Regions from separate parts of the Streptomyces sp. NPDC050504 genome, predicted to be linked through region 1. Evidence: riboswitches for the same ligand, from Rfam matches in the RefSeq annotation. Region 1 holds a riboswitch; each other region holds the start of a gene.
The links. Region 1 has a riboswitch for cobalamin ahead of ACIBNE_RS24520 (ABC transporter substrate-binding protein). Riboswitches for the same ligand answer to the same signal wherever they lie in the genome.
Positions count from the first base shown of each region.

Region 1 (4,821 bases):
CCACGCCACCAGCGCGGCGTCCTGAGCGCTGTCGCCGTCCAGCAGCCGCTTGTGCGGGGTGCGGCCCATGGCCACCACCTCCCGCACCGTCAGGTCGAAGTCCGCGCCCGACTCCTGCACCACCGCCGCGAGCGTACGGGCCAGCTTGCGCACCGGCAGCTTCCAGGTGTCGGCGCCACCCACCCGTACGAGCCCCGCGTCGGGCCGCAGCACGCGGTACACCGCGCGCAGCAGGCTCGACTTGCCGCTGCCGTTGGGCCCCACGAGGCCCACCACCTCGCCGGGCCGCGCGGTGAGGGATACGTCGCGCACCAGGCGGTGCGCGCCCGCGGTGAGCGTCACCCCCTCCACAGCCAGCTCGACGGCCGGTTCGATCGCGCTCATCCCACTCCCCGGCCGGCGTCCTTGCGGGCGTCGCGGCGCATCAGCCACAGGAAGAACGGACCGCCGCACAGCGCCGTCAGCACTCCCACCGGTATCTCCATGGGCGCCGCGACGGTCCGCGCCGCGATGTCCGCCCAGATCAGGAACACCGCGCCGGCGAGCGCCGACGCGGGCAGCACACGGCGGTTGTCGCCGCCCACGACCAGGCGCACGATGTGCGGCAGCATCAGCCCGACGAAGCCGATCGGCCCGGCCGCCGCCACCAGCACCCCGGTCACCAGCGAGAGCAGGACGAACATCCGGGCCCTGAACCTGCCCACGTCGAGCCCCATCGTCGTCGCCGCCTCCTCGCCCGCGAGCAGCAGGTTCAGCGACCTGGCCTGGACGAGCAGCACGCTGACGCCCAGCAGCAGCGCGGTGCCCGGCAGCCACAGCGTGTCCCACTGGACGCCGCCGAGCCCGCCGAGCGTCCAGGCCAGCACCTCGCGGGCCTCGTTGCCCCGCCCGGACGTCAGCAGGATCAGGTTCATCACCGCGGTGATGACCGCGGCCACGGCGACGCCCGAGAGCACCAGCCGCACGGAGGTGATGCGCCCGCCCGTACGGGCCGTCGCGTAGACGAGCAGCAGCGTCACCAGGGCGCCCGCGAACGCGGCGACCGACAGGGACAGCGGGCCGAACAGGCTCAATCCGAAGACGATCACCGAGACGGCCCCGAGCGAAGCACCCGACGAGACGCCCAGCAGGTACGGCTCCGCCAGCGGGTTGCGCACCAGCGCCTGCATCGCGGTGCCGACCACCGCGAGCCCCGCGCCCGTCACCGCCCCGAGGACCACGCGCGGCCCGCGCACGTCCAGCACGATCGTCTCGCGCGCCCGCGACCAGTCGGGTTCCGTCCAGTCGGCGCCCAGCGCGTGGCTGACGATGCCCCAGACCTGGCCGGGGGGCACGTCCACCGAACCGATGGCCATGCCCGCCGTGACGGAGGCCAGCAGCAGCGCGCCCAGCACCACCAGCGTGACGGCGAACGGCCAGCGGCGCGCCCCCTGGAGGAGGGGCGCACCGGGGGCCGGGAGCGCGCCGCGGAGCGGCGCCTCGACCGGTGCCGTCACCTGAACCGCTCCGGGTGCAGACCGCGGGCCAGCTCCTCGACCGCGTACGGCGCCCTGATCCCGACGAGCGTCGCGGTCAGCGGCAGCACGACGAACCGCTTGTTCTTCACCGCCGGGACGTCCGCGAGCGCGGGCTGCGAGAGCAGGAACTCCTTCTTGCGCTCCACGCTGCCCGCCCCCGCGTAGTCGTAGATCACCACGACCTCGGGCCTGCGCGCCACCACCTGCTCCCAGGACGCGTCGCCGAATACCTCGTCGATGTCGGCGAAGACGTTACGGCCGCCCGCGAGCCTCAGGATCTCGGTGCCCAGGCTCTTGCCGCCCGCGGTGAAGGCCGACTTGTCCCCGCTGTCGTACACGAACACGGGCACGGCGGGCGCGCCCCTGACGGCCTTCCCGGCCCGGTCGACGCGCCCCTTGAGGTCGGCCACCAGGCGCGCTGCCCGGTCGGGCACGCCGAAGACGGAGCCGACGGTGCGGACCTCGTCGTAGGCGTCCGTCATCGACACCCGCTTCTTCCCGCAGTACTCGCGGTTGAGGTAGGTGTCGATCCCGGCCTTGTCGAAGGCCTTGCGGGAGCGGCCGTCCTTCTCCGCGAACGCGCTGGCGTAGCCGCCGTAGACGAGGTCGGGCTCGGTGTCGAGGACGGCCTCGAACGACGGTTCCTTCTTGGCGAGTTGGGGAAGCGCCGCGTACTCCTTCTTCAGTTCGGGCAGTACGGCCGAGTCGGGGAAGGCCGTGCCGACGATCTTCTCCTTCAGGCCGAGTTTGAGCAGCAGTTCGGTGGGGTGCTGATGGATGGCGACCACACGGGACGGCGGCTTCTCGTACGTGGTGCGCATGCCGCAGTTGTCGACCGTGACCGGGAACCCCTTGGTGGCGGAGTCGGCCGAACCGCCCTTGTCGGACGCGTCCTCGGACGTGCCGCAGCCGGTCAGCAGCACCGCCGACAGGGCGGCGCCCAGGGCCGCGGCGCGCAGGGTCCCGCGGCGCGGGAGGCGCAGGGAACGGGGTGGGGCGAAAGGGGGACGGGGTGTGCCGTCGTACACGTAGAGCCTCCTGCGGAGTCCGCGCTCCTCGGATCGGACCCGCGACAGGCCAGTGTCCTGACTCCCGGATCGACGTTCCCCCGGCCTTCCCGCGCGGTGCGCAGTGGCCTTCCTCAGGGGTGCACTCCCCGGTCACAGTGGCGGGACCGTGCCGGAATCGCACCGGCTTCCTGTCTCCCGTCGCGGTGATGACCAGGAGATATTACGGTCGGTCGAGTGCGGGGCAAAGGGCGTGCGGCGAACCGTCGCACGCCCCTGCCCATTACTCCCCGCGTACCGCCCGCACCACCAGGCGCTCGGCGTCGTGGTCGTAGGGCCTGCCGTCGAAACCGCCGAAGACCTCGACGTCCGCGAAGCCCGCGTCCTCGACCATCCGCCGCAGTTCGACCGCGCTGTACACGAACCAGACCAGGCTGGTGCGCGTCACCCGGTCGCCCCGCACCAGCACCCAGTCGCTGCGCAGCCTGGCCCAGTCGTCCAGCACCGTGTCGGTCTGCACCAGCAGGTCATCGCCGCGCTGCACGACCTTGGGCGGCACGACCTTGCGGGCCAGCAGTTCCTTGCCCGCCATGTCGAGCAGGACCGTCCCGCCGGGCACCAGGGAGTCGTGCATGGTGCGCAGCGCACGGGAGTTGTCGGCCGGGTCCTCGAAGTACCCGAAGGACGTGAACATGTTGAGCACGACGTCGAAGGCGCCGGGCTGCGCGTACTCCCGCATGTCGGCCCGGACGTACGCGGGCGCGGCCCCGGCGTCGGCCGCCCGCTTCCTGGCGCGCTCCAGCATCGCGGGGCTGCGGTCCACCCCCGTCACGTCGAAGCCGCGCCGGGCGAGCGGCACGGTGAACACCCCGGGACCGCAGCACAGGTCGAGGATCCGCGCGCCGGGTGCGAAGGAGAGCAGCGGCGAGGAGTCCAGCAACTCCTCGGCCTGGGTGTAGCGCTGCTCGGAGAAGAGGAAGTCGTGGAACTCGATCCAGAAGTCATCGTCCTGGAATCCGCCCGTGTGTGTCATCGGGAGCCGGTGTTCCTTCCGTGTCGTGGATGGCGTCGGTATCGGTGGTGGTGCTTTCGGAGCCGCGCCGCAGCGCGAGCAGGAGGGGCGGCAGCAGGAGACACTGGGCGGCGGCCAGCAGCCAGAACCAGCCCGTGTCGCCCGCCCGTTCGGCCACGCCGTACAGCTGCCCGCCCAGTACGCCGCTGGCGCACGCGCCGAGCCCGGCGGCGAGCCGCTGCTGACCGAAGACCACCGCGTCGGAGCGCGAGCTGCGGCGCAGGGCCTCCAGGTCGTTCTTGAGGAAGAGCACGATGTCGCCCAGCGTGATCAGCACGCCGCCCGCCAGCAGCGCTACCCGCGAGCCCTGCGCCATGACGGCCATTCCGGCCGCGAGGCCCGCGAAACCGACGGCGAGCGCGAGCGGGTAGCTCATGCGCCGGATCGTGTCCGAGGCCGGTGGCTGGACGACGATGACCAGGACGAAGCAGACGAGCAGCACGAGGCTGTAGAACTCGGTGGACGCCCGCTCCTGCGCGTACACCGCCATGTAGTGCTGGAAGTGGAAGTACAGGTAGAACGCCAGACCGTTGGCGACGAACGGCAGGACCGCCAGGCCCGTCAGCAACCCCTCGCCCGGCGCGCCCCCGCCACCGGGCCGCGCCTCGTCCGCCGCCGCCGCGGGCAGCCGCGCGTGCCCCACCGCGACGACCGCGAACAGCACGGTCACACCGAGGAACAACAGCCCCGGTGACGACAGCACGAAGGGCCCGGCGACCAGCGGGCCCACCGCCATTCCTGCGTTGAGCGCCGCGTTGCCCGCCGACAGGAACGCCGGGCGCCGCGCCTCGTCCACGCCGTGCACCAGGTACGCCTTGTTCGCCGGGAGGTACAGGGCGGCCCCGCAGCACGTGAGGACCAGCGCGCCCACGGCCAGCGGCGGCCAGCGCAGCGCCAGCAGGAACGCCGCGAACCCCGCCGTGCGCACCACCAGCGCCCACAGCATCGTGCGCCGCAGCCCCACCCGGTCGGCGAGCGCCCCGCCGAGCACTCCGCCCGAGAACTGCACGAGCGAGGCCGCCGCCAGCACCACCCCGACCGCCCCGAGCCCCATGCCCAGGCGCTCGTGCAGGAACACCGACATGAACGGCAGCACCATGAAGCTGCCGAGTGGGATCAGGAAGGAGCTGAGCAGCAGGAAGCGCAGCGGCCCGGTGAGCGTGCCGAGCGCGGACCACAGCCCGGTGCCGCCCTTGGCGCCTTCAGCCATCGGAGGCCGGGCGCG
Region 1 is NZ_JBITHO010000006.1:402,102-406,922, reverse strand. It holds gene ACIBNE_RS24530 (ABC transporter ATP-binding protein) at 1-384, opposite strand, end outside; gene ACIBNE_RS24525 (FecCD family ABC transporter permease) at 381-1,496, opposite strand; gene ACIBNE_RS24520 (ABC transporter substrate-binding protein) at 1,493-2,545, opposite strand; cobalamin riboswitch at 2,575-2,757, opposite strand; gene ACIBNE_RS24515 (class I SAM-dependent methyltransferase) at 2,808-3,557, opposite strand; gene ACIBNE_RS24510 (MFS transporter) at 3,526-4,806, opposite strand; gene ACIBNE_RS24505 (ATP-grasp domain-containing protein) at 4,799-4,821, opposite strand, start outside.

Region 2 (4,821 bases), on a different contig from region 1:
AGCCCCCGCTCGCGCAGCCAGGCGAGGGCCCGCACGGTGCCCCGGGTCCCCGGCACGACCACCAGGTCGGCGTCCACCAGTTCCTCGGCCCGGTCCACGAACCGCACGACCACGCCGGGCTCGGCGGCCAGCGCGTCCACGTCCGTGAAGTTGGACATCAGCGGCAGGGCGCACACCGCGACCCGCAGCACGTCCTCGCCGACCGGCGGCGCCACGACCGACTCGCGGACCGCGCCCCGCAGGGACACCCGCAGCCCGTCCTCCTCGTCGATGCCCAGGCCGTGCGCGAAGGGCAGCACGCCGTAGGTGCGGCGCCCGGTGAGCCCGTGCAGCATGTCGAGGCCGGGCTCAAGGAGCGTCACGTCGCCCCGGAACTTGTTCACCAGGTAGCCCGCGACCAGCGACTGGTCCTCGGGGCCCAGCAGCGCCGTCGTACCGAAGAACTGGGCGAAGACCCCGCCCCTGTCGATGTCGCCGACGACCAGCACGGGCAGTCGCGCGGCGCGCGCGATCCCCATGTTGACGATGTCGGTGCGGCGCAGGTTGATCTCGGCCGGGCTGCCGGCCCCCTCGCAGATCACGGCGTCATGGCTGCCCCGGAGTTCCTCCAGGCACGCCATGACGGGCTCGAACAGCTCCCGCTGCCGCCCGCCGTGGTAGCCGCGCGCGCTCAGCTCGCCGATCGGCTTGCCCAGCAGCACGACCTGGCTGGAGCGGTCGCTGCCCGGCTTGAGCAGCACCGGGTTCATCAGCGCCGACGGCTCCACCTTCGCGGCCTGCGCCTGCATGGCCTGGGCCCGCCCGATCTCGGCGCCCTCGCGCGTCACGAACGAGTTGAGGGACATGTTCTGCCCCTTGAACGGCGCGACCTTCACCCCGCGCCGCACCAGCCAGCGGCAGATCCCGGCCGTGACGACGCTCTTGCCCGCGTCGGACGTGGTGCCCGCGACGAGCAGCCCGCCGCCCGTGCCCGTACCTGTCGTGCCGCTCATGCCGTACGCCTCCGCTTCCACGCCCCGGCCGCCAGTCGCGACCCCGCACAGACCACCAGCGCCAGCGCGCCGACCCGGCGCGAGAGCCGCACCGCGCGCGCGATGTCCGCGGACCCCACGGCCCGCGCGTCCCCGTTGAGCACCGCCCGGTGCTCGATCCGCCCGCCGTACGAGAGCGTCCCGCCGAGCCGTACCCCGAGCGCGCCCGCGAACGCCGCCTCGACGGGTCCCGCGTTGGGGCTCGGGTGGCGCGATGCGTCCGTGCGCCAGGCCCGCAGCGCGCCGCCCGGGTTCCCGCCCGCGGCGGTCGCCAGCAGCGCGGTGAGCCGGGCGCCCGGCCAGCCCGCCAGGTCGTCGAGGCGCGCCGATGCCCAGCCGTACCGCAGGTACTTCGGCGACCTGTGGCCCACCATCGCGTCCAGCGTGTTGACCGCGCGGAAGGCGACGAGGCCGGGGACGCCGCCCAGCGCGCCCCACACGAGCGCGCCGACGACGGCGTCCGAGGTGTTCTCAGCGACGGACTCCACGACGGCGCGCGCCATCTGGGCGCCGTCCAGGGCCTGCGGGTCGCGTCCGCACAGGTGCGGCAGCCGCTCCCTGGCGACGTCGAGGTCCCCGGCCTCCAGCGCCCCGCCGATCGCGGTGGCCTCCCGGCCGAGCGACGTGCCGCCGACGACGGCCCAGGTGGCCGCGGCGGTCAGGGCGACGGACGCGGGGGCGCTGCGGCGCGCGGCGCGCGCGGCGAGTGCGGCGGCGGCCGCCGCGCCCCCGACGCAGACCGCGGTGTGCAGCGCGCCCCGGCCGCGGTGGTCGCGCCACAGCGCGCTCTCGACGGCGGCGGCGGCCCGCCCGAAGGCGGCGACGGGATGGGCCCTGCGCGGGTCGGCGAACACCAGGTCCGCGGCGAAACCGGCAGCGGCGCCCCAGGCGAAGACTCGCTCGGCTCGCATGGGTTCAGCCCGCCGGATCGGGCAGGGGGCGGCGCGCGGTGCAGCCGGGCATGGCGTTATGTGTCCTCACTCAGGGTGTCCGCGCCCTGGTTCGACGTGACCGGCGGCGAGAGTTCCTGGCTTCCGGGGATCGTCTCCCGGGTCACAGTGGCGGGACCGCGCCGGTTTCGCACCGGCTTCCTCTGCAGCTGCCGTATTGGCTCGGGCAGTCCACCACGCTGCGCGAAGACCCGTCAACTCGCCGTTGACCTGCGGCGGAGAGTGTGCTGAGGCCCACACGGGGGCGGTGGGGCAGCGCGAAGGCCCGTGGGGCGGACGGCACCGAAGTGCCGTCCGCCCCACGGGCCTCGAAGGTGACGCGCCGGTGGCGCGGCTCAGGCGACGATCAGGTAGATGCCGTACGTGACGGCCGCCGCGCAGAGCGCGAAGCACGCGTAGGCACCGGTCCGGGCGAGGGCCGCGGAGCCGCCCTGCGCCGAGGCCTGCTCCTGCTTGGAGAGGCCCACGATGCCGAGGGTGAACAGGCCCACCAGGGCCACGGTGCACACGAGGCTGACTCCGAAGACGGAGCCGAGAGCTGCCCAGTCGATCTTCATGCTGATTCCGCTTCCTTACACCGTGGCCGGGCGGGCCGGGTCGGTGGTGGTTCCGGCCGGGGCCGGAATGGTGGTCTTGAGGTCCCCGGCGAGGTCGGCCGCGGAGGCGACGGGTCCGGCGGGCGGCGGGGTGACGGCCGCGATCGCGGTGGTGACGACGCCGGCGGACTCGCGGTCCGCGGGGGTGTCGATGCCGGGGATCTCGTCGTCCGTGACGTTGGTGTGGTCGACCGGCTGGCGGCGCGAGAGCGTCCAGATCACGGCGGACCCGGCGATCAGCAGCGCCGCGGTGGCGGCGACACCCCAGTCGCCCTGCTTGGTCAGCAGTTCGGCGCCCGCGCCGACCAGGCCGGCGGCCGGCAGGGTCAGGCCCCAGGCCACGAACATCCGGGTGGCGGTGGACCAGCGGACCACGCCGCCCTTGCGGCCGAGGCCCGCGCCCATCACGGCGCCGGAGCAGGACTGCGTGGTGGAGAGGGAGAAGCCGAGGTGCGAGGAGGCCAGGATGACCGTCGCCGCGCTGGTCTGGGAGGCGAAGCCCTGCGGCGGCGCGAGGTCGGTGAGGCCCTTGCCCATGGTGCGGATGATGCGCCAGCCGCCGAGGTAGGTGCCCAGTGCGATGGCGACGCCCGCGGAGACGATGACCCACATCGGGGGGTTGGCGCCGGGGGCCAGGACGCCGCCGGTGACCAGGGCCAGCGTGATGACGCCCATGGTCTTCTGCGCGTCGTTGGTGCCGTGGGCCAGCGAGACGAGACCGGCGGAGGCGATCTGACCCGCGCGGTAGCCCTTGGCGGTCGCCTTGTCGTCGGCCCTGCTGCCGATCTTGTACGTCAGCTTGGTCGCGAGCATCGCGGCCAGACCGGCGACGATCGGCGCGGCGATCGCGGGGAGCAGCACCTTGGTGACGACGACGTTGCCGTTGACGGACGACCAGCCGGCCGACATCACGGCGGCGCCGATGAGGCCGCCGAACAGGGCGTGCGAGGAGCTGGACGGCAGGCCGAGCAGCCAGGTCAGCAGGTTCCACAGGATGGCGCCGACGAGCGCCGCGAAGATGACTTCCGTCCTGATGCCCTCTTCGTTGATCAGTCCGCCGGAGATGGTCTTGGCGACCTCGACGGACAGGAACGCGCCGACGAGGTTGAGCACGGCGGACATGGCCACCGCCGTCTTGGGCTTCAGAGCGCCGGTCGAGATGGTCGTCGCCATCGCGTTGGCGGTGTCGTGGAAACCGTTCGTGAAATCGAACACGAGAGCTGTCACGACCACAATCGCGAGCAGCAGCGTGATGTGTTCCATTTACCCAGGCAATCGTTTGACGTCAGTGGCTCAGATGAACGTAGGGAGCCAGGGTGAACGGAAGGTGAACTGGGACGGGCTGTGCGGTGTCTCTAAGCGGGGCGGGGGCGCTCCGGTTGGCCGCACGGGTTCCGGCGACCCGGAGCGGCGTCCGGGGGAGGGCCGGAAAAGCCCGGGAAACAGCGGGGTTCGGCCGACTTCGGTCACTCTCGGGTGAATGCCCGCAACTGTTCGGGCGACCCGTTGAAGAGATTCTGATCACCCGGGAGCCTTCCGCTTCCGTCGGCGTACTGCCAGAACGTCCAGAACGACCAGCCGGCCGGAAGCGCGCCGGGCGAGCCCGCCCAGCGCGCGAGCCACAGCGGGTGCTCCCGGGCGAAGACCCTGCTGCCGCCCGTGCAGTCGTCCCACCACTTCGCCGTGGTGTAGATGACGGGGCGGCGGCCGGTCAGCCGGTGGACCTCGTCGCTGAAGTCGTCGATCCAGCCGGTCAGCGCGGTCGGCGGCAGCCCGTAGCACTTCCGCTTGCTGTACGGGTCGTTCTCCAGGTCCAGCGCGGGCGGCAGTGTCCAGCCGTCGGCGCGCCACCCGCCGCCGCCCGCCACGAAGTACGCGGCCTGCCGGGCGCCCGACGACCTGTCCGGGAGGGCGAAGTGGTACGCGCCCCGGACCATGCCCGCGTCCCGTGAGCCGTTGTACTGCCGCGCGAAGTAGGGGTTGCGGTACGTGTGGGACTCGGTGGCCTTCACGTAGACGAACGCCGCGCCCTTCTCCTTGGCCGCGCGCCAGTCGACGTCCTTCTGGTGCCCCGAGACGTCGTGCCCCTCGGGCTTGGCCGCGGAGGCCGCGGGGTCCGCGGCGAGGGCGGCGCCGCCCAGGGCGCCCAGGGCGCTCAGGGCGCTCAGGGCCAGCGCTGCGGCGAACAGCCGGGCGCGGCGGCGCGGCGCGCGGTCGTGGTGGCGGGTCATCTTTCCTCCTGAT
Region 2 is NZ_JBITHO010000008.1:63,409-68,229, reverse strand. It holds gene ACIBNE_RS28490 (cobyric acid synthase) at 1-992, opposite strand, end outside; gene ACIBNE_RS28485 (cobalamin biosynthesis protein) at 989-1,942, opposite strand; cobalamin riboswitch at 2,032-2,173, opposite strand; gene ACIBNE_RS28480 (hypothetical protein) at 2,317-2,538, opposite strand; gene ACIBNE_RS28475 (anion permease) at 2,554-3,840, opposite strand; gene ACIBNE_RS28470 (lysozyme) at 4,044-4,808, opposite strand.
Region 2: it holds a riboswitch for cobalamin, as region 1 does, so the genes downstream of both, ACIBNE_RS28485 (cobalamin biosynthesis protein) here and ACIBNE_RS24520 (ABC transporter substrate-binding protein) in region 1, are expected to answer to the same signal.

Region 3 (4,821 bases), on a different contig from region 1:
GGCGGGCGTGACCAAGGGCGTGTCGGGCAATCCGCAGGACCCCGACGAGGGGACCGGTGCCGGTGACGCCGAGGCGGACTACGGGCGGGCCTTCCCCGCCGCCCAGTCCGTGGACGGCGTCGCGGACGACGGCTGGGGCAAACTCCGGGGCAACTTCAACCAGTTGAAGAAGCTCAAGGCCAAGCACCCGAACCTGAAGGTCGTCGTTTCGCTCGGCGGCTGGACGTTCTCCAAGTTCTTCTCGGACGCGGCGGCCACCCCGGCATCGCGCGAGAAGTTCGTGAAGTCCTGCGTCGACACCTGGATCAAGGGCAACCTGCCCGTCTACAACGGCGCGGGCGGCCCCGGCACCGGCGCGGGCGTCTTCGACGGCATCGACATCGACTGGGAGTGGCCCGGCTCCGACGGCCACCCCGGCAACCACTACAAGCCGGAGGACAAGGCCAACCTGACCGCGCTGCTCGCCGAGTTCCGCAAGCAGCTGGACGCGACCGGCGGACAGCACAAGCTGCTCACCGCGTTCACCCCGGCCGACCCCGTGAAGATCGAAGCGGGCTGGGACCTGACGAAGATCTTCGACTACCTCGACTTCGCCAACGTCCAGGGGTACGACTTCCACGGCGCGGGCAGCGACAACTCCTGGGAGCCCAACAGGACGGGCCACCAGGCCAACCTCTACCGGGACGCGCAGGACCCGTACTCCTTCGAGTTCAGCGTCGAGAAGGCGATCAAGACCTACACCGACGCGGGCGTCCACCCGCGCAAGCTGAACGTCGGCTTCCCGTTCTACGGACGGGGCTGGAAGGAGGTCGCGGCCGGAGGCGTCAACGGCGAGTGGCAGTCGGCCAACGGCGCGGCGCCCGGCCAGTTCCCCGAGGAGGCGGGGACCCGCGGCTACTCCAACATGCTCTCGGCCTATCCGGGCATGACGGTGTACCACGACGAGCAGTCCGTCTCGACGTACGGCTACACCGGCGCGGGCGGCACGTGGTGGACCTTCGACGACCCCTGGTCCATCGCGAAGAAGACCGCGTGGATCAAGTCGAAGGGGCTGCTGGGCGGCTTCATCTGGGAGATGTCGGGCGACACGTCGAACGGGGCGCTGATGAGCGCGCTGGACACGGGCCTGAAGTACTGAGGCGCCCGGCCTGAGTGAATGAGTGAGTGAGTTAGGGGTCCGGGTCCGGGGGTGTGCCCCCGGGCCCGGACGCCGTTCACGGCCGCGCGTCCCCGAAGTCGCCCGACAGTGCCGCCGCCATCCGCAGGTGCGGCGCCGCGTCCGCCGTGCGGCCCTGCCGCTCCAGGGTGCGGCCCAGCATCAGCCGGGCGTACGACTCCACCGGGTCGCGCTCCAGCACGGCCAGCAGCTCGCGCTCGGCCTTCGCGAGGCGGGCGGAGTGGTAGTAGGCGCGGGCCAGCAGCAGGCGCGGCGCGACCTGCTCCGGCGCCTCGGAGACCAGCCCGTCGAGGATCCCGGCGGCGGTGACGTACTCCTTCGCGTCGAAGAAGAGCTTGGCGCGCTCGTAGCGCTCCGCGGCCGTCCCGTGGTCGTAGTAGTTCTCGCTCATGCCCGCCACAACAACGACCACTCGTTGAACATTCCACTACTTCGCGCGTGGGGCTCCCGGGCCGGCCCCCGACGGCGCTACGTTGAGCACCATGAGCAACCTAGATCGCCAGCCGACCCCCGCAGTCTGCGGCGGCCGCGGCTTCGTCGTGGCGGAGCCGGTACGCGAGCTCCTCACCCCGCGCAACGTCAAGCTCGGCACGTCCACCGAGGTCCGCAGGCTGCTGCCCAACCTCGGCAGGCGCATGGTCGGGGCCTGGTGTTTCGTGGACCATTACGGGCCCGAGGACATCGAGGGCGCCGACGGCATGCAGGTCGCCCCCCATCCCCACCAGGGACTCCAGACGGTGAGCTGGCTGCACGACGGCGAGGTGCTGCACCGCGACAGCCTCGGCAGCCTGGCCACCATCCGCCCGCGCGAGCTGGGCCTGATGACCTCGGGCCGCGCGATCAGCCACTCCGAGCAGAGCCCCCGGGGGCACGGCCGCTACCTGCACGGCGCCCAGCTCTGGGTCGCCCTGCCCGACTCCCACCGCAAGGTCGAGCCGCACTTCCAGCACCACGCGCGGCTCCCGCACGTCACGGCTCCCGGCCTGACCGCCACCGTCATCCTCGGCACCCTCGACGGCGCGACCTCGCCCGGCACCGCGTACACCCCGATCGTCGGGGCCGACCTGGTGCTCGCCGCGGACGCCGAGGCGCGCCTGCCGCTCGAACCCGACTTCGAGTACGCGGTGCTCGCCATGTCCGGCGAGGCCGAGGTCGACGGGGTCGCGCTGCTCCCCGGCTCGATGCTCTACCTGGGCTGCGGCCGCACCGAACTCCCTCTGCGGGCGATCTCCGACGCGGGCCTGATGCTGCTCGGCGGAGAGCCCTTCGAGGAGGAGCTGATCATGTGGTGGAACTTCATCGGGCGGTCCCAGGAGGACATCGAGGAGGCCCGCCGCGACTGGATGGAGGGCACGCGCTTCGGCGAGGTGAAGGGCTACGAGGGGGCCCCGATCCCGGCCCCGGCGCTCCCGCCGGTGGCCCTGAAGCCGCGCGGCCGCACGCGCTGACCCGGACCGGTCGCGATGCGGCGACCCTGGTCGGTCGCCGCGTGCCGACCCCGGCCAGTCGCGGTGTGTCGATTCCGGCCGGTCGCCGTGTGCCGACCCCGGTCGGTCGCCGCGTGCCGACCCTGGCCAGTCACGGTGTGTCCGCCCCGGCCGGTCGCCGTGCGGTGCCGGGGCGACTCCGGCGGCGCGCGGCGGTCGGCCGGGCGGCGGAGGTGGGTCTGGACTTACTAGGACGTCCAACTATATGTTCGTCGCACAAGGTCCGCGGTGCAGGGAAGCCGGTGTGAATCCGGCACGGTCCCGCCACTGTGACCGGGGAGCGTGCTGCCATCCACACGCCACTGACGAGGTCTGTCGGGAAGGCGGGCGGCGCGCGGGGATCCGGGAGTCAGGATACCGGCCGCGGATGTTCCGTGTTGTCCACGAGGATGGAGCAGACACGCATGGCACCGGTCCGTACCCACGACCCTGGTGATCCGGCGGAGCACGCGCACACCGTCGCGCGCTCGTAGTCCCCACGGCCCTTCCCCTCCCGGCGCGCCCTGTGCGGTGCCGCCGCGGAGTCCGCCGTGCCATCCCCGGATCCGACCTGACGAGAGCAGGCACCCATGGTCCGTGAACTCACCCATTTCATCGGCGGCAAGCACACCACCGGCACGTCCGGGCTCTTCGCCGACGTCCACGACCCCAACACCGGCGCCGTCCAGGCGCACGTGCCCCTGGCCGGGCGCGCCGACACCGAGGAGGCGATCGCCAACGCAGAGGAGGCGCAGGCGGACTGGGGGCAGTGGAACCCGCAGCGCCGCGCCCGCGTACTGCTGCGCTTCCTGCAACTCGTAGAAGGGGAAAGGGAGAACCTCGCCCGGCTGCTGTCCGCCGAACACGGCAAGACCGTCGCCGACGCCCACGGCGACCTGCAACGCGGCCTGGAGGTCGTCGAGTTCGCCGCGGGCGTCCCGCACCTCATCAAGGGGGAGTTCACCGACAACGCCGGCACCGGCATCGACGTGCACTCCCTGCGCGGCCCGCTGGGCGTCGTCGCGGGCATCACCCCGTTCAACTTCCCCGCGATGATTCCGCTCTGGCAGCTCGCCCCCGCCCTGGCCTGCGGCAACGCGTTCGTCCTCAAGCCGTCCGAGCGCGACCCCTCCGTGCCGCTGCGACTCGCCGAACTCTTCCTGGAGGCCGGGCTGCCGCCGGGCGTGCTCAACGTCGTCAACGGCGGCAAGGAGGCCGTCGACACGCTCATCGACGATCCGCGCGTCCAGGCGCTCGGCTTCGTCGGCTCCACGCCGATCGCGGCGCACATCTACGCGGCGGCGGCCGCCCGGGGCAAGCGCGCCCAGTGCTTCGGCGGCGCCAAGAACCACATGGTCGTGATGCCGGACGCCGACCTCGACCAGGCCGTCGAAGCCCTGATCGGGGCCGGCTACGGATCGGCGGGGGAGCGCTGCATGGCCATCTCCGTCGCCGTGCCCGTCGGCGAGGAGACCGCCGACCGGCTCGTCGCCGCGCTCAAGGCCCGCATCGCCACCCTGAAGATCGGCCGCTCCGACGACCCGGAGGCCGACTTCGGTCCGCTGGTCAGTCGGGACGCCCTCGAACGGGTCCGGCGCTACGTCGACATCGGCGTCAACGAAGGTGCCGAACTCGTCGTGGACGGAAGGGACTTCACGCTTCCCGGGCACGAGGGCGGCTTCTTCGCCGGCGCCACCCTCTTCGACCGGGTCTCCCCGCGGATGCGCGTCTACCGGGAGGAGATCTTCGGCCCCGTCCTGTCCGTCGTCCGCGCCGCCGACTTCGAGGAGGCGCTGCGGCTGCCGAGCGAGCACCCCTACGGCAACGGCGTGGCGATCTTCACCAGGGACGGGGACACCGCGCGGGAGTTCACCCGCCGGGTCAACACCGGCATGGTCGGCGTCAACGTCCCCATCCCGGTGCCCGTCGCCTACCACACCTTCGGCGGCTGGAAGCGCTCCGGGTTCGGCGACCTCAACCAGCACGGACCGGACTCGATCCGCTTCTACACCCGCACCAAGACCGTCACCTCGCGCTGGCCCGCCGGGGTCAAGGAGGGCGCGAGCTTCACGATCCCCACGATGGGGTGAGCGCCGTGACCACCACCCTCACCGAGGACCAACTCGCCCTGGCCGAGGTCACCCTGGACTTCGCACAGGAGCAACTGGCACCCCACGC
Region 3 is NZ_JBITHO010000001.1:606,625-611,445, forward strand. It holds gene ACIBNE_RS02605 (glycosyl hydrolase family 18 protein) at 1-1,138, shown strand, start outside; gene ACIBNE_RS02610 (tetratricopeptide repeat protein) at 1,215-1,568, opposite strand; gene ACIBNE_RS02615 (pirin family protein) at 1,660-2,625, shown strand; cobalamin riboswitch at 2,867-3,045, shown strand; gene ACIBNE_RS02620 (CoA-acylating methylmalonate-semialdehyde dehydrogenase) at 3,234-4,733, shown strand; gene ACIBNE_RS02625 (acyl-CoA dehydrogenase family protein) at 4,730-4,821, shown strand, end outside.
Region 3: it holds a riboswitch for cobalamin, as region 1 does, so the genes downstream of both, ACIBNE_RS02620 (CoA-acylating methylmalonate-semialdehyde dehydrogenase) here and ACIBNE_RS24520 (ABC transporter substrate-binding protein) in region 1, are expected to answer to the same signal.